DNA from 2 places in the Streptomyces sp. NPDC101219 genome. Region 2 is predicted to be linked to the other one. Evidence: riboswitches for the same ligand, from Rfam matches in the RefSeq annotation. Region 2 holds a riboswitch; the other holds the start of a gene.
The links. A riboswitch is a leader RNA that binds a small molecule or an ion and turns the genes downstream of it on or off. The one in region 2 is predicted to bind glycine.
Positions count from the first base shown of each region.

Region 1: it holds a riboswitch for glycine, as region 2 does, so the genes downstream of both, gcvT (glycine cleavage system aminomethyltransferase GcvT) here and gcvP (aminomethyl-transferring glycine dehydrogenase) in region 2, are expected to answer to the same signal.

Region 1 is NZ_JBIWOK010000006.1:413,851-423,801, reverse strand. Features, by position in the region: gene ACIRPP_RS14910 (ABC transporter substrate-binding protein) at 1-416, opposite strand, end outside; gene ACIRPP_RS14905 (enhanced serine sensitivity protein SseB C-terminal domain-containing protein) at 876-1,670, opposite strand; gene ACIRPP_RS14900 (enhanced serine sensitivity protein SseB) at 1,826-2,617, opposite strand; gene ACIRPP_RS14895 (AAA family ATPase) at 2,750-3,505, opposite strand; glycine riboswitch at 3,727-3,828, shown strand; gene gcvT (glycine cleavage system aminomethyltransferase GcvT) at 4,056-5,174, shown strand; gene gcvH (glycine cleavage system protein GcvH) at 5,301-5,678, shown strand; gene glyA (serine hydroxymethyltransferase) at 5,694-6,953, shown strand; gene ACIRPP_RS14875 (L-serine ammonia-lyase) at 7,101-8,468, shown strand; gene ACIRPP_RS14870 (GH25 family lysozyme) at 8,592-9,149, shown strand; gene ACIRPP_RS14865 (EF-hand domain-containing protein) at 9,277-9,489, opposite strand; gene ACIRPP_RS14860 (ATP-binding protein) at 9,610-9,951, opposite strand, start outside.
Region 2 is NZ_JBIWOK010000001.1:4,616-14,566, reverse strand. Features, by position in the region: gene ACIRPP_RS00075 (TetR/AcrR family transcriptional regulator) at 1-21, shown strand, start outside; gene gcvP (aminomethyl-transferring glycine dehydrogenase) at 157-3,042, opposite strand; glycine riboswitch at 3,218-3,313, opposite strand; gene ACIRPP_RS00065 (PRC-barrel domain-containing protein) at 3,426-3,800, shown strand; gene ACIRPP_RS00060 (DNA polymerase IV) at 3,834-5,213, opposite strand; gene ACIRPP_RS00055 (MerR family transcriptional regulator) at 5,323-6,000, opposite strand; gene ACIRPP_RS00050 (bifunctional nuclease family protein) at 6,200-6,673, opposite strand; gene ACIRPP_RS00045 (MerR family transcriptional regulator) at 6,757-7,497, opposite strand; gene ACIRPP_RS00040 (FHA domain-containing protein) at 7,535-8,491, opposite strand; gene ACIRPP_RS00035 (DUF881 domain-containing protein) at 8,553-9,569, opposite strand; gene ACIRPP_RS00030 (small basic family protein) at 9,575-9,907, opposite strand; gene ACIRPP_RS00025 (DUF881 domain-containing protein) at 9,904-9,951, opposite strand, start outside.

The DNA of each region.
Region 1 (9,951 bases), on a different contig from region 2:
CTCGACTGGTAGGTGCCCTTCCAGTTGAACCAGTGGTCGTAGTTGGCGCACACCGCGTCGGCGTTGAACGCCTCACCGTCGTGGAACTTCACGCCCTTGCGGAGGTTGAAGGTCCAGACGGTGCCCTCGTCGTTGCTGGACCACTTCTCGGCGAGGCCGCCGACCAGCTCGCTGCCGCCCGACTCGTGCTCGAGCAGGGCCTCGAAGGCCTGCCGGGTCACGCGGAAGGTTTCACCGTCACTGGCCAGGGCAGGGTCCAGGGAACCCGGATCACCGGCGCCGGCGAAGACGAAGGTGTCCTTGTCGCCACTGCCTTCGTTGTCACTGTCCCGGTCGCTGGAGCAGCCCGTGGCGATCAGACCGACCGCGACCGCGGCCGTGATCACCCGAGCGGCTCGGGACTTGGATATGCGCATATGGGGCCACTCCGGGTCCGCTATGTGGATGCAAGATGACCGCCCGAACACTACTCACGTTCGCAGGGAGTCAGGAACAGTCCGGATAGCGGTGATACCTACCTGAGATCTGAACGCTCGACATAAGGGACGCATCAGGCGCCCGGGGCGGGAAATCCGGGCGCGAGAGGCGCCCACCGTCGTCCCGAAGCCCTCTCAGGACAGCGCCCCGGGGCCGAAAGCCGCGCGAAACCGCAGGTGACAGGCGGGTGATCACTGATAGCTCACCGCGCACGGGTCGCGTGGTCGAGACAAGCTGACGTGAATTCAGCGGGCGGGGATGCGGGCGGCGTCGGCGAATGCAGGCCGGCGGCCGGGCGTCCGCATGGTGGGATTCCGGGCCCCGGTGCGGGCCCCGGTGCGGGGCCCGGGGCGGCGGATCCGGTCCGGTTGGTGCCGGTCAGAGCCGGTCAGTGCCGGTCAGTGCCGCTGTGCGGGCGGGTAGCCGTAGCCGGCCGCGGGGGCCGGGGCGGCGGCGGGGGCGTGGGCCTCGCGGTCGTAGAACGGACGGGCGTTGACGCGCAGCCACATGGCGACCGGGTCGTGTTCGTCGGACATCGCGACGGTGGAGACGGGCAATCCGTCCGGGACGGCGCCGAGCGACTGCTGCATCATGCCGCGCACCGCGTCCACCGACGGCGGCGAGGTGTCGTACACGTCGAGGCCGATGGCGAGGTACGGCGCCCCCAGCGCGGGCTGCACCCAGGCGCGGCGCAGGGCGCGGACGGCCGGGGTGCGGTGGGCGTTCTGCGCGAGCAGGGCGTAGAACTGCGGGATCTCGATGCCGGGTTCGGACAGTCTGAGCGGTCCCGCGGGCTGGCGGTCGAGGCCCGTGGCGATGCGGCGCAGGTCCAGCCACGGGACGCCGACGCCGCCGCCGGGCGCGTGCGGGTTGAGCCAGAGACCGAAGCGGTCGGGGTAGAGGGCGCGGGCCACGTCGAGGCCGTCGACGACCTCGTAGGACCGGTTCCAGCCGCTGGCGGACAGCTCCTGCGCGGAGGTGACACACGGCGCGTAGCCGTGGCCGTCGACCTCCATGTTCCCGTACTGGGCGTCAGGGGAGCCCGCCTGGCCGTGCCACAGCAGCATCCAGACCTGGCCGGAGGAGGGCGTGGCGAGCGCGCGCAGCAACGCCTCGTAGGCGTCGTAGCGCCCGGGCGTCACCTGGCGCAGCATGTGCTCGACCTGTCCGGCCGCCGCGGTGCCAGCGCTCACTTTGTATCGCCCCTCCGTACAACGCCCTCGCCCCAGCCAATGAACCTAGCTTAAGCCGCCCCGTGCCGGCCGGACCGGTGGCGGTCCGGCAGCCGTGCGGCCGCCCGGGCCGCGGCCCGGGCGGCGCGGAACCCGCGCGTCCCGGCCGGTCCGGCCTACTGCTGCTGGTAGAAGGGCCGCACGCGCTCGCGCATCCAGTCGCCGACGGGGTCCTGGGCGACGTCCAGGAGGACCACGTTGACCGGCCACTTCACCGGCGTGCGACCCAGGGCGCGGCCGAGCGCGTCCGTCGGCAGGGTGTGCGGGTCCTCGTCCCACCGGGTCAGTTCGACGCCGATGAAGAGCACCGGGTCGGCCGTCTCGACCGCGGCCAGGCAGCGGCGGGCGGTGCGCACCACGCCTAGCGCCTCGAACTCGGCGCCGGCCGCCGCGAGGAAGTCCACCGGGTCGTCCTGCCAGTCGGGCTCGAACAGCCGGACCCGGCCGCCGCCGCCCGGCGTGCCGTCGGGCGGGGTGTTCCCGCTCCGGCACAGGTCGGCCACCGCCTCGGGCGGCAGCGGGATGCCGATGACGCCGCCCGGGTTCACGGCGATCCCGGCCTGCGGGGGCAGCCCGCGGGCGAACTCCACGGCGGGCGCGATGGTGTACGACATGTGCGAGCCGACCACCTGGCGGAACTGCTCCTCGGAGCTGAAGACCGGCACGTAGGCCTGGCCGTCGAGTTCCATCGTGGGCAGGTCCAGGGAGCCGCTGTCGGGTCCGCCGCCGTTCGGCAGGGGTATCCACACGAAGCTGCGGCCCAGGACCTCGACGATCCGGCCGCCGGCCGAGGGGACGCCGAGGGAGGCGGAGAGCACCTCCTCCAGCTCGTTGCCGGGCCATCCGCCGTGCGGATGGGGGTGTGCCTGTGCCGGGAAGTCCGCGGAGAAGCCCGCCGGGAAGTCCATCTGCCTACCGCCTGCCTGGAACCACTGCTGTGGCTGGAAAGGCTAACCGCTGCCGCACGGTCGCCGTCCGGCCGTGCGGCACTCCGGGCCGGTGTCCGGCCGGATGTCCGCCGTCGAGCCGGGTGTCCGCCGTCAACGGGTGAAGCCGATCCGGCTCAGAGTGTCCGTCGCGTCCCGGTCGAGCAGGACCACCGAGCCGCAGCCGGCGGGCGGTTCGCCCCGCCGCACCGCGCGCAGCAGCCGGTCCACCGCCGCGCGGTGCCGCAGGAAGGCGTACCGCGAGACGCCGCGGCCGCGGGCACGCTGGCCGTCCAGGGCCTGTTGCGGGGTGACGTCGAGGAGCAGCAGCCGCAGGTGTGCTCCCCGGCGGCGGGCCTCGCGGGCCAGCCAGCGGCGTACCCATGCCTGGGTGCCGCAGTCGTGCACGACGACGCCCTCGCCGGTGCGCAGCGCGCGGCGCAGGCCCGCGTAGTGGTCCAGGCGGACCAGCGGCCGGTAGAGCGCGTACGGCAGGAAGCGGGGCATCCGGGCGTCCCAGCGGTCGCGGGTGTCCTGGGAGTCGACGCGGGGCCCGCGCACGGTGCGCCGCATCAGAGTGGACTTGCCGCTGCCGGGCAGTCCGGTGACCACGACGACGTCCCGCGGGGCGAAGAGCAGGGCGTGCGGGCCGCCGCCGGTGCGTCCGCGCAGGTCGTGGACGGCGGGCGCGGGGAGCGATCCGCCGGGCCCGGCCGGCGGGGCGGCGGGGGCGGGCACCCGGGCCGGGACCGCCGCGGCCGTCGTGCCCGCCGCGGCCGTGGTGCCCGCCGCGGCCGACGGGGCCGGGACGTCCGGCCGGTCGGGCGGTGGGGCGCCCGTCGCGCCGGCGTACGCCGTGGTCCTGTTCACCGTGTGTCCTCCCCTGGGGCCGGGTACCGGAGTCCCGCGCCCAGCCGGCTGTGAAGAGAAGGTAATGCGGGGTGTCACTGGTTTCCGTCCGTTTCCCGCAACAGGCCGGTCACAGCTCGCTGTGACCGAGCGCGCACCCTGCGCGTCCCCTGAGAAGGGTCCCCCTGCCGCGACCCCGGAATGCGTGCAATGATGAGCCCGCCAACTGCATACCGGCCGTTTGAATCCGCGCGGGAGAGTCTCCGGCACTTGTGGCACGCCGGGGCGCCGAAGGAGCAAGTCCCTCCCTTGAATCTCTCAGGCCCCGTTACCGCGCGGGCGAGGCACATCTGAAAAGCGGGCCGCCGCGACACTGCTCCGGTGGCTCCACCCAAGGTGCAAGCCGTACGCCGTCCCCTGCGCGGGCGGTCATGGCGAACCTCTCAGGTTCCGATGACAGATGGGGAGGATCGTCCTCGCCCTTCCCACGCCGTCCTGCTGCCCCAGGACCTCGGCCCGCCAGCAGCTGCCCCGGCGCGGGGGGACCCCATCGCCACTGGGAGACCTACCGATGAGCAGTACCGAACTCCGCCGGACCGCGCTCGATGCCGTGCATCGCGCGCTCGGCGCGACGATGACCGACTTCGCCGGCTGGGACATGCCGCTGCGCTACGGCTCCGAACGCGACGAGCACCTCGCCGTCCGCAACCGGGCCGGGCTCTTCGACCTCTCCCACATGGGTGAGATCACGGTCAGCGGTCCGCAGGCGCGCGCGCTCCTCGACCACGCCCTGGTCGGCAACATCGGCACGGTCAAGCAGGGCCGGGCCCGCTACACGATGATCTGCGACGAGAACGGCGGCATCCTCGACGACCTGATCGTCTACCGGCTCGGCGAGTCGGAGTACCTGGTCGTCGCCAACGCCTCCAACGCGCAGACGGTGCTCGACGCGCTGGTGGAGCGGTCGGCCGGTTTCGACGCCGAGGTGCGCGACGACCGCGACGCCTACGCGCTGCTCGCCGTGCAGGGCCCCGAGTCCGTCACCGTCCTCGCCTCCCTCACCGACGCCGACCTGGACGGCCTGAAGTACTACTCCGGGCTGCCCGGCACGGTGGCGGGTCTGCCCGCGCTGATCGCCCGTACCGGCTACACCGGCGAGGACGGCTTCGAGCTGTTCGTGAAGCCGGAGCACGCGGTCGAACTGTGGCAGGCGCTGACCAAGGCCGGCGAGGGCGTCGGCCTGGTCCCGTGCGGGCTGTCCTGCCGGGACACGCTGCGCCTGGAGGCGGGCATGCCGCTGTACGGCAACGAGCTGAGCAGCTCGCTGACGCCGTTCGACGCCGGGTTCGGCCGGGTGGTGAAGTTCGAGAAGGAGGGCGACTTCGTGGGCCGCGCCGCCCTGACCGAGGCCGCCGCGCGCGCCGAGCAGAACCCGCCCCGCGTGCTGGTCGGGCTGGTCGCCGAGGGCCGCCGGGTCCCGCGCGCCGGGTACCCGGTCGTCAAGGGCGACGAGGTGATCGGCGAGGTCACCTCCGGTGCGCCGTCGCCCACGCTGGGCAAGCCCATCGCGATGGCCTACGTCGACCCGGCCCACGCCGCTCCGGGCACCGCGGGGGTCGCCGTCGACATCCGCGGCCGTCAGGAGCCGTACGAGGTCGTGGCGCTGCCGTTCTACAAGCGTCAGAAGTGACACCGTCGTAGCGTTTCCGGACAGCCGTCCGCGCGTGCGCACCGGTGCCGTCGCGCAGCCGTCCACGGGCGTCCGCCGCTGTCCCTCCCCCGTCAGCAGTCCCCCGCGTACAGGAGAATCCAGGCCATGAGCAACCCCCAGAACCTGCGGTACAGCAAGGAACACGAGTGGCTGTCGGACGCCGAGGACGGCGTGTCGACGATCGGCATCACGGAGCACGCGGCGAACGCGCTCGGCGACGTCGTCTTCGTCCAGCTCCCCGAGGTCGGTGACACGGTGACCGCGGGCGAGACCTGCGGCGAGCTGGAGTCGACCAAGTCGGTCAGCGACCTCTACTGCCCGGTCACCGGCGAGGTCACCGCGGTCAACGAGGACGTGGTGAACGACCCGTCGCTGGTCAACTCGGCTCCCTTCGAGGGCGGTTGGCTGTTCAAGGTGCGCATCACCGACGAGCCGTCCGACCTGCTGACCGCCGCCGAGTACGACGCCCACATCGCGGGCTGAGGAGTCGTCGCCGCAATGTCGCTTCTGAACACGCCCCTGCACGAGCTCGACCCGGCCGTCGCCGCCGCCGTCGACGCGGAGCTGCACCGGCAGCAGTCCACCCTCGAGATGATCGCCTCGGAGAACTTCGCCCCGGTCGCGGTCATGGAGGCCCAGGGCACCGTCCTGACCAACAAGTACGCCGAGGGCTACCCCGGCCGCCGCTACTACGGCGGCTGCGAGCACGTCGACGTGATCGAGCAGATCGCGATCGACCGGGTCAAGGAGCTCTTCGGCGCCGAGCACGCCAACGTGCAGCCGCACTCGGGCGCGCAGGCCAACGCCGCCGCGATGTTCGCGCTGCTCAAGCCCGGTGACACGATCATGGGCCTGAACCTGGCGCACGGCGGGCACCTGACCCACGGCATGAAGATCAACTTCTCCGGCAAGCTGTACGACGTGGTCGCCTACCACGTGGACGACACCGGGGTCGTCGACATGGCCGAGGTCGAGCGGCTCGCCAAGGAGAAGAAGCCGAAGCTGATCGTGGCCGGCTGGTCGGCCTACCCGAGGCAGCTGGACTTCGCCGCGTTCCGCCGGATCGCGGACGAGGTCGGCGCCTACCTCATGGTCGACATGGCGCACTTCGCCGGTCTGGTCGCGGCGGGCCTGCACCCCAACCCGGTGCCGCACGCCCACGTCGTCACCACCACGACCCACAAGACCCTCGGCGGCCCCCGCGGCGGTGTGATCCTCAGCACGTCCGAGCTGGCCAAGAAGATCAACTCCGCGGTCTTCCCCGGCCAGCAGGGCGGCCCGCTGGAGCACGTGGTCGCCGCGAAGGCGGTCGCGTTCAAGGTCGCCGCCTCCGAGGAGTTCAAGGACCGCCAGCGCCGCACCCTGGAGGGCGCCCGGATCCTGGCCGAGCGCCTGGTGAAGGACGACGTCCGGGCCGTCGGCGTGGACGTGCTGTCCGGCGGCACGGACGTGCACCTGGTCCTGGTCGACCTGCGCGCCTCGGAGCTCGACGGACAGCAGGCTGAGGACCGGCTGCACGAGGTCGGGATCACCGTCAACCGCAACGCGATCCCGAACGACCCGCGTCCGCCGATGGTCACCTCCGGCCTGCGCATCGGCACGCCCGCCCTCGCCACCCGCGGCTTCACCGCCGAGGACTTCGCCGAGGTCGCGGACGTGATCGCCGAGACGCTGAAGCCCGAGTACGACGCCGAGACGCTGCGGGCCCGGGTGACGGCGCTCGCGGCGAAGCATCCGCTGTACCCCGGTCTGAAGTAGTTTCGTACCCTTTGATTCGTACGAACGTCCGGGGCATCGCGCACACTGGAAACGGTGGGCGCGATGCCCCGCGTCGTACGCGCCCCTCACGCACCCCCTGTACCGCCGGCGGACAGCGTCGTCCGCCGAACCCCTAGGAGTCCTCCCGTGGCCATCTCGGTCTTCGACCTGTTCTCGATCGGCATCGGCCCGTCCAGCTCGCACACGGTCGGTCCGATGCGCGCGGCCGGCCTGTTCTCCCGGCGGCTGCGCAACGAGGGCCTGCTGGGCTCGGTGGCCTCCGTCCGCGCCGAGCTGTACGGCTCGCTCGGCGCCACCGGCCACGGCCACGGCACGCCCAAGGCGGTGCTGCTCGGCCTGGAGGGCGACTCGCCGCGCACGGTGGACGTGGAGACGGCCGACGAGCGGGTGGAGAAGATCAAGGACGGCGGCCGGCTGCGCCTCCTCGGCGAGCACGAGATCGCCTTCTCCTTCGACGACGACCTGGTGCTGCACCGCCGCAAGGCGCTCCCGTACCACGCCAACGGCATGACCCTGTGGGCGTACGACGCCTCGGGCGCGACGCTGCTGGAGAAGACGTACTACTCGGTGGGCGGCGGCTTCGTCGTCGACGAGGAGGCGGTCGGCGCGGACCGCATCAAGCTGGACGACACCGTCCTGAAGTACCCGTTCCGCACGGGTGACGAGCTGCTGCGCCTGACCCGGGAGACCGGCCTGTCGATCTCCGCGCTGATGCTGGAGAACGAGCGGGCCTGGCGGACCGAGGAGGAGATCCGCGAGGGCCTGCTGGAGATCTGGCGCGTGATGCAGGCGTGCGTGGCGCGCGGCATGTCCCGCGAGGGCATCCTGCCGGGCGGCCTGAAGGTGAGCCGCCGGGCCGCGAACACCGCCCGCAAGCTGCGCTCGGAGGGCGACCCGCAGGCGCTCTCCATGGAGTGGATCACCCTCTACGCGATGGCCGTGAACGAGGAGAACGCGGCCGGCGGCCGGGTCGTCACCGCTCCGACGAACGGCGCGGCAGGCATCATCCCCGCCGTGCTGCACTACTACGTCAACTTCGTGCCCGGCGCCGACGAGGAGGGCGTGGTCCGCTTCCTGCTGGCGGCCGGCGCGATCGGCATGCTCTTCAAGGAGAACGCCTCCATCTCCGGCGCCGAGGTCGGCTGCCAGGGCGAGGTGGGCTCCGCCTGCTCCATGGCCGCGGGCGCCCTCGCCGAGGTGATGGGCGGCTCGCCGTGGCAGGTGGAGAACGCGGCGGAGATCGGCATGGAGCACAACCTGGGCCTGACCTGCGACCCGGTGGGCGGCCTGGTGCAGATCCCGTGCATCGAGCGCAACGGCATGGCCGCGGTCAAGGCGGTCACGGCGGCCCGGATGGCGCTGCGCGGCGACGGCTCGCACAAGGTGTCCCTGGACAAGGTCATCAAGACGATGAAGGAGACCGGCGCGGACATGTCGGTCAAGTACAAGGAGACGGCCCGGGGCGGGCTGGCGGTGAACATCATCGAATGCTGAGGGGCCATCCCCGGACGCACCCGGTCACAGTCGGTCACTTCGCGTCCGGGGCGGGTCGGCGGCGCCGGGCGGGGAAGGAGTCCTTGGACTCCCCCTCCCCCACGAACGCCTCAGGGAGCCCGCATGCTGCACGGCATCGACGTGAGCTCGTACCAGCCCGCCTCCTACGACACCGACGGCCTGTCCTTCGTCTTCGTCAAGGCGACGGAGGGCCGTACGTACACCAGCCCGAAGCTGACGGACCAGAGCAAGCGGGCGCGCGACGCCGGTCTGGTCGTCGGCTTCTACCACTTCCTGTGGCCCGGCGACCTCACCGCGCAGGCGGAGCACTTTCTGGGCGAGGCACCGCTGCGGCCCGGTGACGTGCTGGCCGTCGACTGGGAGACGACGGGAGCGGGCAGCCGGGCGAGCGGCGCCGAGAAGGACTGCTTCCTGCGCGAGCTGAAGGAGCTCGGGCCGGACCACCGGGTCGTCCTGTACTGCAACCGGGACTTCTGGCTCAACGTCGACACCACCTCCGAGGCGGGCGACGGCCTGTGGATCGCCGACTACGTCACGGCGGGCGAGCCCCGTGTCGAGGCGGCGTGGCGCTTCCACCAGTACACCGACGACCCGCTCGACCGGAACGTCGCCGACTTCGCCGACGAGGCGGCCCTCAGGGAGTGGGCCGAGGGGGCCTGAGCTTCGCGGGGCGCCGCGGAGGCCGGGCCGGTGCCCGGCGTCGGCCCCGGAGTTCGGGGCCACGGTCCGGGCACGCGTCGGGGCCCGGTCCGCCGTGGTGCGCGCGTGGACCGGGCCCCGGCGGGCCTCACTTGCTGAGGTGGATCCAGAACTCGTCGAACGACAGGAGCTTGTCCCCGTTCAGGTCGCGGGAGGCGATGATCGCCTCGGCGACCTCCTCGGTGACGTTCCAGTCTCCGCCCTGGGCGAGCGCCGTCTTGAACTCGGCGGCGGTGATGAACCCGTCGCCGTTCGTGTCGATCCGCTCGAACTGCTTGCGTGCTTCCTCGATGTCCGCCACCGGACCGCCCCTCTTCGTCGTGTTCTCTCGGTGCTCCGCGGGCTCCCCCGGAGTCCTGATGACGCAGGTCAGATTAGCGCCCGCGGGGACCGGTGCCGTACCGGCGGCGGACGGCGGTACTCAGCGCTCCGCGACCCGCATCTCGAACCAGGTGGTCTTGCCGCGGGGCAGCAGGTCGACGCCCCAGCGGTCGGCCAGTTTGTCGACCAGGAACAGGCCGCGCCCGCTGGTGTCCAGCTCCTGCACCGGCATCAGGCAGGGCAGGCCGCGGGAGGGGTCGCGCACCTCGACGCGGATCCGGCCTCGGCGGCGGTGCATCCGCAGTCCGAACACGCGGGCGCCGGTGTGGCGGACGGCGTTGCCGACGAGTTCGGACACCAATAACACGGCGTCCTCGGTGGTGCGTGCGGTCAGGCCCCAGTGACGCAGGATCACCACCTGGGTGATCCTGCGGGCGATGGC
Region 2 (9,951 bases):
GGCACCCTCGGCACCGCCTGACAGCCTCCTTACCCCCTGAGGCCCGCAGACGCGTGAGCGCCCGGCCGGGCATTCCCCGGCCGGGCGCTCACCTGCCCCGACACCATCGTCCCCCGTGCCACGCCGGGCCCACGGGACGGTGCTCCCCGAAGGACGTCAGTCCTCGTACGCGTCCAGCGGCGGGCAGGAGCACACCAGGTTGCGGTCGCCGAAGGCCTGGTCGATGCGCCGCACCGGCGGCCAGTACTTGTCCGCGGCGCTGACGCCGACCGGGAAGACCGCCTCCTCGCGGCTGTACGCGTGGTCCCACTCCCCGCCGAGCGCGGCGGCGGTGTGCGGGGCGTTGCGCAGCGGGTTGTCCTCGGCGGGCCACTCGCCCGACCCGACCTTCTCGATCTCCGCACGGATGGCGATCATCGTCTCGCAGAACCGGTCCAGTTCGGCCAAGTCCTCGGACTCGGTCGGCTCGATCATCAGCGTCCCGGCCACCGGGAAGGACATCGTCGGCGCGTGGAAGCCGTAGTCGATCAGCCGCTTGGCCACGTCGTCGACGCTGACGCCGGTCGCCTTGGTCAGCGGGCGCAGGTCGATGATGCATTCGTGCGCCACCAGCCCGCCGGGACCGGTGTAGAGCACCGGGTAGTGCGGTTCCAGGCGCTTGGCGATGTAGTTGGCGCTGAGGACCGCCACCTGCGTGGCCCGCTTCAGGCCCTCGCCGCCCATGAGCCGGACGTACGCCCAGGAGATGGGCAGGATGCCCGCCGAGCCCCAGGGCGCCGCCGAGATCGGGCCGACCCCGGTCTCCGGCCCCGCTTCGGGCTGCAGCGGGTGGTTCGGCAGGTAGGGGGCCAGGTGGGCGCGGACGCCGACCGGGCCGACGCCGGGGCCACCGCCGCCGTGCGGGATGCAGAACGTCTTGTGCAGGTTCAGATGGGAGACGTCGCCGCCGAAGTGGCCCGGCTTGGCCAGACCGACCAGGGCGTTGAGGTTGGCGCCGTCCACGTAGACCTGGCCGCCGGCCTCGTGCACCGCGGCGCAGATGTCGGCGACGTGCTCCTCGAACACGCCGTGCGTCGACGGGTAGGTGATCATCAGCACGGCGAGCTGGTCGCGGTACTGCTCGATCTTGGCGCGCAGGTCCTCGACGTCGACCTCGCCGTCGTCGGCGGTCCTGACGACGACGACCTTCATGCCTGCCATGACCGCGCTGGCCGCGTTGGTGCCGTGCGCGGAGGACGGGATGAGGCAGACCGTGCGCTGCTCGTCGCCGTTGGCGCGGTGGTAGCCGCGCACCGCGAGGAGTCCGGCCAGCTCGCCCTGGGAACCGGCGTTGGGCTGGAGGGACACCTTGTCGTAGCCGGTGACCTCGGCGAGCCGGTCCTCCAGCTCACGGATGAGCGTGAGGTATCCGGCGGCCTGCTCGGCGGGCGCGAAGGGGTGCAGCCCGCCGAACTCGGGCCAGGTGATCGGCTCCATCTCGGTGGTCGCGTTGAGCTTCATGGTGCAGGAGCCCAGCGGGATCATGCCGCGGTCCAGCGCGTAGTCGCGGTCGGCGAGCCGGCGCAGGTAGCGCAGCATGGCCGTCTCGGAGCGGTGCTGGTGGAAGACCGGGTGGGTCAGGAACTCGTCGGAGCGCAGCAGCGCGTCCGGCAGCGTGTCCCGCGCGGCGGCATCCAGCGCCTCGACGTCGCCGTCGACGCCGAAGGCCCGCCACACGGCCGTCAGCTGCGCCCGGGTGGTGGTCTCGTCGCAGGCGGCCGAGACGTGGTCGGCGTCGACGAGCCGCAGGTTGACGCCGTTGTCCCGGCCGGCGGCGACGACCTCGCCGGCCCGGCCGGGGACCCGCGCGGTCACGGTGTCGAAGTAGGAGTCGTGCACGATCTCGACCCCGCCGGCCCGCAGGCCCTCGGCGAGGATCACGGCGTACCGGTGGGTGCGCCGCGCGATGGTGCGCAGGCCCTCCGGACCGTGGTAGACGGCGTACATGCCGGCCATGACGGCGAGCAGCACCTGGGCCGTGCAGATGTTGCTGGTGGCCTTCTCGCGGCGGATGTGCTGCTCACGGGTCTGCAGCGCGAGCCGGTAGGCCTGGTTGCCGTCGACGTCGACGGAGACGCCGACGAGGCGTCCGGGCAGGCTGCGGGCCATCTTCTCCTGGACGGCCATGTAGCCGGCGTGCGGCCCGCCGAAGCCCATCGGCACGCCGAAGCGCTGGGTGGTGCCGACCGCGATGTCCGCGCCGAGCTCTCCGGGCGACGTCAGCAGGGTCAGCGCGAGGAGGTCGGCGGCCACCGTGACCAGGGCGCCGAGCTCGTGTGCCCGGTCGATGACCGGCTTGAGGTCGCGGACGGCACCGGAGGCGCCCGGGTACTGGAGCAGCACGCCGTTGATCTCGCGCTCGGCGATCTCGGCGGGGATGCCGTCGCTCAGGTCGGCGACGACGACCTCGACACCGGCCGGTTCGGCGCGGGTCCGGATCACGGCGACGGTCTGCGGCAGCGCGTCCGCGTCGACCAGGAACAAGCCCTTCTTGTTCTTGCCCATGCGCCGCGACAGGGCCATCGCCTCGGCCGCGGCGGTGCCCTCGTCGAGCAGCGAGGCGCCGGCGGTCGGCAGCCCGGTCAGCTCGGCGACGGTGGTCTGGAAGTTCAGCAGCGCTTCGAGGCGGCCCTGGGAGATCTCCGGCTGGTAGGGCGTGTACGCCGTGTACCAGGCGGGGTTCTCCAGGACGTTGCGCAGGATGACGGGCGGGGTGAACGTCCCGTAGTAGCCGAGCCCGATCATGGAGTCGAGCACCTGGTTGCGTCCGGCCAGGGAGCGCAGTTCGGCGAGCACCTCGGCCTCACTGCGGGCGTCCGGCAGGTCGAGCGCGTCGGTGTTCTTGATGACATCCGGGACGGCGGCGGACGTGAGCTCGTCGAGGGAGCCGTAACCGACCTGGGCGAGCATCTTGGCGCGCGCCTCGTGGTCAGGTCCGATGTGGCGCTGCTCGAAGGGTGTCCCCTGCTCGAGCTCTGACAGCGGAGTGCGATGGGCGGTCATTGCGGAGGCCTCCTGGTCTGACGACCTTCGTGGGGCACCACGGCACGGGTACCCGGACGGCCTCCCCCTCTGTCATCTCGACCTGAGAGCTTCACCGGATCGTCCGAAGACGCCCCGGCTTTCACCGTCGGTGAGAGCGGAAGCCGTCGACACCCGCCCTGCTTTCCAGAGTGACCTCACCCGTGCGGTACGTGGGCCTGAGAGATTCCGGGGAGGATTTGCTCCTTCGGCGCCTCCGATGGTGCCCGGAGGACTCTCCCGCACGGGGTCAGCAGCCGAAAGCCAGCGTACCAGCGGGGACACCGCACGGGCCTTCGAGTGGCCGCTGGACCGATTGTGCCGTTGTGTAGTGCTTACGGATGAGTGCGACCAGTGGAGGGCCCGTGCGAACCGACATCGACCCGCGCCACCTGATCGGCCGCAAGGCGTTCGACCGCGACGGACACCGGATCGGAACCATCGACGAGGTGTATCTCGACGACGCCACGGGTGTCCCCGAGTGGGCGGCGATACGCACCGGCCTGTTCGGCCGCGACGCCTTCGTCCCCCTGGAGCCCAGCGAACTCGTGGACGGCGCCCTCCACGTCCCCTTCGAGCGCGCCCTGATCAAGGACGCCCCCGACTTCGGCGTCGGCCGGCACCTGTCTCCCGAGCAGGAACTCCAGCTCTACCACCACTACGGCCTCGACGTCGCCGCTCCCCCGGCCCTGCCGGACCGGGACTTCGGCAAGCTGGCGGGCCAGGACGAACCGGCCTGACCCCGGTCCCGGCCTGACGGCACCGTGGCGCTCTCAGCCGGTGCCGTCCGCGGCCGGTGGGGTCCCGTCGTCCCCGTCGTCCTCTCTCCGCACCAGCGGGAGCGGGTCCGCCGGCCGGAGACCCGGGTCGTCGGTGCGGAAGGTCCGCACCCGGCCCGGCTGCGAACCGGGCGTCTCGAAACGCACCGTGACCCGGCCCAGCCCGCTCCCCTGCACCCACCCGTGCCCGAACTCCGTGTGCCACACGTCGTGTCCGGCGGGCCAGCGCCGCTCCGGCGGGTGCCGGTCCTCGGGGGCGGGCGTCGTGCCGGGCTCCTCGGGCGACGGCTCCTCCCGCTCCCCGGCAGCCTGAGCGAACAGGTCCTCCTGCGTGTAAGCGGCCAGCCCCGTGACGCCGACGCCGAGCAGCCGCACGCCGCCCGTGGTGTCGACGGAGTCCAGCAGCCGGGCTGCGGCCTCCCGCACCACCGCCGGGTCGTCCGTGGGCCCGCGGAGGGTCTCGGAGCGGGTGAGCGTGGAGAAGTCGTAGCGCCGCACCTTCAGCACGATGGTGCGCCCCGACAGGCCCGCGCTCCGCAGCCTGCGCACGCACCGGTCGGCGAGCCGCCGCACCTCCGTCCCGACCCGGACGCGGTCGTGGATGTCGACGTCGTAGGTGTCCTCCACCGACACCGACTTCGCCTCGCGCTCGGCCACCACGGGCCGGTCGTCGTGCGCCAGCGCCATGGCGTACAGGGCGTGACCGTGTGCCTTGCCCACCAGCCGGACCAGCTCGTCCTCGCCCGCCTCGGCGAGTTCCTGGACCGTGTGGATGCCGGCGCGCCGCAGGTGGTCACCGGTGGCCGGGCCGACGCCGGGCAGGGTGCGCACCGACAGGGGACCCAGCAGGGCCCGCTCGGTGCCCGGTTCGATGACCACCAGGCCGTCCGGCTTGGCCCGCTCGGAGGCGATCTTGGCGAGCATCTTGGAGGCCGCCAGCCCCACCGACCCGGTGAGCCCGGTGACCTCCCGGATGTCCGCGCGCAGCCGGGCACCGACGCGGCGCGCCGACGGTTCGTCCCACGCGGCCCCGGCGGCCTCCAGGTCCACGAACGCCTCGTCGAGGCTCAGCGGCTCCACGAGCGGGGACAGCGCTTTGAGCAGGCCCATCACCTGCTCGCTGAGCGATCGGTAGAAGGCGAAGCGCGGCACGAGGTAGGCGGCGTGCGGGGCGAGCCGGCGGGCCTGGGCCATGGGCATCGCGGAATGCACGCCGAACACCCGGGCCTCGTAGGAGGCGGTGGCGACCACCCCGCGCGGCCCGAGCCCGCCCACCACGACGGCCTTCCCGCGCAGGCTCGGCTTGGACGCCTGCTCCACCGAGGCGTAGAAGGCATCCATGTCGAGATGCAGGATGGTGGGCGCGGATCTCACGCCTTCGATGCTGCCCTACGCCACTGACAGCGACCTGCCCGGACCCGCCCCGCCGGGCGACCGGACCGGAGCGGGCACCGGCCCCGCGGCGTCGGCTCCCGTACCGGTCTCAGACGGCCCGGTTGCGCCGCCGGGCCAGCTCGTCGGTGGGGTTGTGCCCGACCAGCGTCTCCCCGGTGTCGACGCGCTCGCCGTGCAGCTGGGACAGCGCGCCCTCGACGTCCCGCCAGACCACGCCGACGGCGATGCCGAAGATGCCCTGGCCGCCCTGGAGCAGCGCGTGGACCTCGTCGGGCGAGGTGCACTCGTAGACCGTGGCTCCGTCGCTCATCAGCGTCATGCGTTCCAGGTCGCTGAAGCCTCGCTCACGCAGGTGCTGGACGGCGGTGCGGATGTTCTGCAGGGACACACCGGTGTCGAGGAAGCGCTTCACGATCTTCAGCACGACGACGTCGCGGAAGCTGTACAGCCGCTGGCTGCCCGACCCGTGGGCGGGCCGCACACTCGGTTCCACCAGCCCCGTGCGGGCCCAGTAGTCCAGCTGGCGATAGGTGATCCCCGCCGCCGCGCAGGCGGTGGGACCCCGGTAGCCGATCTGGTCGGACGCCATGGACGTCGCCCCTCCGCTGCCCGTCGCGGCGGCCGTCAGATGTCGAGCGTGATCGGCCGCACTGCCGTGAGGGGGGTACACCCCGCCCGAGCGGAGCCGAGAGCTCATGGGAGGGTACGGGCCGCTCGCCCCCAGTTCGGGGGCACCCCCAGCCGTACCGTCGCCGCTGCTTCTCACGCCGACCTCCGTCCTTGACCTGCCTCCTCGACGGTAGGCAGTCACCAAGGGTGCGTCAACGATCGCCACACTCGGCACGCCGAGTGATAATCACCCTAAGAGTGGTTTCCCGTGCCCCGTCGCGGGGAAAGGCTAGCCGAATGCTTTCCGCACGAGGCGTGTGACGCTCCCGAGCGGCACCTGGCACCCGGCGGGGGCCTCACTGACTGCTGGTGCCGAAGTCCTCCGGCGAGATCTGGTCGAGGAACTCGCGGAACTTCTCCACCTCGTCCTCCTGCTCGTCCGGGATGGCGATACCCGCGTCGTCGAGCACCGTGTCACTGCCGTAGATCGGCGTCCCCGTGCGCAGGGCCAGCGCTATCGCGTCGGACGGCCGGGCGCTGACCTCCACACCACTGGCGAAGACCAGCTCGGCGTAGAAGACACCTTCCCGCAGATCGGTGATGCGCACTTCCGTGAGCTCCTGTCCGACGGCCTCCAGCACGTCCTTGAACAGGTCGTGGGTCAGCGGCCGCGCGGGAGCCATGCCCTGCTGGGCAAAGGCGATGGCCGTCGCCTCCCCCGGTCCGATCCAGATGGGGAGGTAACGGTCCCCTCCCACTTCACGCAGCAGCACGATCGGTTGGTTGGAGGGCATTTCGACCCGGACACCTACGACATCGAGCTCGTTCACACAGCAACCCTAGGCCGTGCCCGGGATGTTTGGGTAGTCGGGCCGGGAACGGGTGAGCGATCCGGCCCCGCGAGCGGCGCAGCCTAAGGGACACGCACCCCGAGCGCCAGATGGACCAGCGCGGCGTGCAGCTTCACCGTGAGCCCCGCCAGTTCCTTCGTGCGGGCCTCGGCATGCGCCCTGGTCTGCGGATTGCGGTGGCGCCGGAGCGGGGCGACGACCTGGTCCACCAGCCCGGCCTCCCGGTCGGCGGCCGCCTTCATCGCCCTCAGATGGCGTGGCTCGATCCCGAACCGGCCCAGCTCGCAGATCAGCCCGGCGACGGTGACCGCCTCCGCGTCGTAGACGCCCTCCTCCACGGGGCTGAGGAGCCCGTACGACTCCCACTCCGCGAACTGCCGCTCGTCGACCCCCGCCGCCGCCAGCAGCTGTGCCCGGCCGATCCGGGCCGCCGTCGGCGCGTCGGCCACCGCCGGCTCGGCGCTCTCCCCGTCCCGCGGCCGGCCCAGGACCGGCAGCGGGGCGGCCCTGCCCGCCTCCACCGCATCCAGATGCTCCCGGATCACCTTCAGCGGCAGGTAGTGGTCGCGCTGCATGCGCAGCACATGGCCCAGGCGCTCGACGTCACCCGCGCTGAACTTGCGGTACCCCGACGGGGTGCGCTGCGGCTCGATCAGCCCCTCCGCCTCCAGGAAGCGGATCTTGGAGATGGTGACCTCGGGGAACTCCTCGCGCAGCACGTTCAGCACCGCGCCGATGCTCATCAGTCCGGTGTCCGCGGCGGCGGCGCCGTGTCCGGCACCGCCGCTCGGTGAGTGAGGCATGGACCTTCCCTCGGTCCCCGGGCCGCGGCCCGGGGACTCAGTAGCCCCGCTGGTTCGCGTAGAAGACCAGCCGGTACTTGCCGATCTGCACTTCGTCCCCGTTGGACAGGGCGACCTGGTCGATCCGCTCGCGGTTGACGTACGTGCCGTTGAGGCTGCCGACGTCGGCCACCGTGAACGAACCGTCCTGGCCCCGGCGGAACTCCACATGGCGCCGGGAGACCGTCACGTCGTCGAGGAAGATGTCGCTCTGCGGATGACGCCCGGCCGTCGTCAGGTCGCCGTCGAGCAGGAAGCGGCTGCCGGAATTCGGACCGCGGCGCACCACCAGCAGCGCCGAGCCCGCCGGCAGCGCGTCGACCGCCGCCTGCGCCTCGGGCGACAGCATCGGCATCTGCGTCTGCCCGGTCGCCTCCGCGTCGTACGCCTCCAGACCCGAGATCGAGATCGTGGACGTCGTCTCGGACGGGCGCTCGGGCGTGACCCCGGGCCTCAGCGGCGCGCCGCAGTTGGAACAGAAGCGGCTGTTCTCCGCATTGCGGTTACCGCACCTCGTACACACCAGGGCCGACATGGACGGATCCTCCTGCCGCGGCTGCCCACCGGGGGCTTCGGACGCGTACGGGCGGGAAAAGTCTCCACCCGTACCTGAGGTTGACGGTTGTCCGAAACCTATGCCGCCCTGCTGCGCAGGGTCAACCGACGGCGCGCCCTGACCTCCCCCGACGTCCTCGCCCGGAGCACCCACCTGGTCCCGGAACAGCGGACGGCGGCCCTCCTCGTCAGGCTGCGCGCGATGGCGAGAGGTCGCGTTGGCGTTGTCCTCTCGCGCGCTCTTGCCGAACAACTTCGCAAACAACTTCACGGGCGATTCCCCTTGACCGAAACAGACCCGCCCGTGGGGCAGGACGAACCCTGACTGAACACACTGGCCGACCCGGACATCCTCACAACGTCCGTATCCACCAGACAGTTTCCACCACGCACCGCCCAATCGGTGCGCCGACCCCCCGCAACCTCATGCCCTCGCCGGACGGGCCGCATGCACCCCCGCTTCACCGGGAGGACGACCGAGCGTAGTCAGGCCGCTTCGCCGCCCGCAAGGCATCCACGACGATCTTGGTCGACCTCTCCACGGTCACGGTGGCCTGTTCCTTCTCGAGAGTCTGCACCACGCCTCCAGGAATGTTGAGGGCCGGCTCGAGGTCCTGCGGCTTGCCGATGACCTTGAAACGATAGGGTGCGGTGATCTTGTTCCCGTCCACCGCGACCCCGTTGCCGGATTCCGTCAGATAGGTCTTGGCCACCACCCGCATGCCGTTCACCTGGATCGCCTCCGCGCCCGCGGCGCGCAGCTCCTGGATGGCGTCGAGCAGCATGTCCGCCTCGACCGCCCCCTTCGTGTCCTCGACGGTCATCGTGATGCCGGGGCCCTGGGCGGCCACGGTGCCCGCCAGGATGCCGAGTTGCCGTTCCTTCTCGGCCGTCTGCCGACGGGCCTCCTCGGCCTGGTCGGAACTGTTCTCCAACTCGTCGCGCTGCTCCTCCAGCCCCGCCTTCTCGTCCTCAAGACGCTGTGTGCGGTCGTCGAGTTCATCGAGGATGCGCACGAGGTCCTCCTGGCGCGCGCCGCGCAGTGCGCTGTCGCCGTCGCTGTTGGAGGCGACCTGGACGGCCAGGCCGAAGCCGAGGCCGAACAGCAGCAGGGCGACGATCAGCTGCGCCCGGGTCAGCCGCGGCGGCCACAGTCCCTTGACCAGCCGCTGCCGCCCGGTCAGGCCCGGCGCCGCCGGCGCCGCGTCGGCGTCCTGGCCGGCTCCGGACGCGCTCCCCGGCACTTCCTCCGGCAACTCCTTGCGGAGGCTGGTCGTCCGCTCGGCGGCGGGCTCCTCGCGTCCACCGTCGGTCGAGGTGGCCGCCCGTTCCCCGCCGGGCGTCTCGGGCGCGGCGGGCCGGTCGGCGGGGGCGGGCCCCTGGCCGGGGCGCGCCGAAGCGCCGTCCGGCTGTTCGCGGGGCTCGGTGCGGCCGTCGTTCCGGTCGTCGTTCTCGTGGTCCCGCTCGCGCTCGTTCATCGGCCTCACGCCCGGAAGACGTGCCGGCGGATCGCGGCGGCGTTGGAGAAGATGCGGATGCCGAGGACGACCACGACTCCGGTGGAGAGCTGGGCGCCCACGCCCAGCTTGTCGCCGAGGAAGACGATCAGCGCGGCGACGACCACGTTGGACAGGAACGACACCACGAAGACCTTGTCGTCGAAGATGCCGTCGAGCATGGCCCGCAGTCCGCCGAAGACGGCGTCGAGCGCCGCCACCACGGCGATCGGCAGATACGGTTCGACGACCGCCGGGACCTCGGGCCGGACCAACAGGCCGGCCACGACTCCCACGACGAGGCCCAGTACGGCGATCACGATGTGCCCTTCCCGGTTATCGGCTGTGCCGTTCGTACGATCAC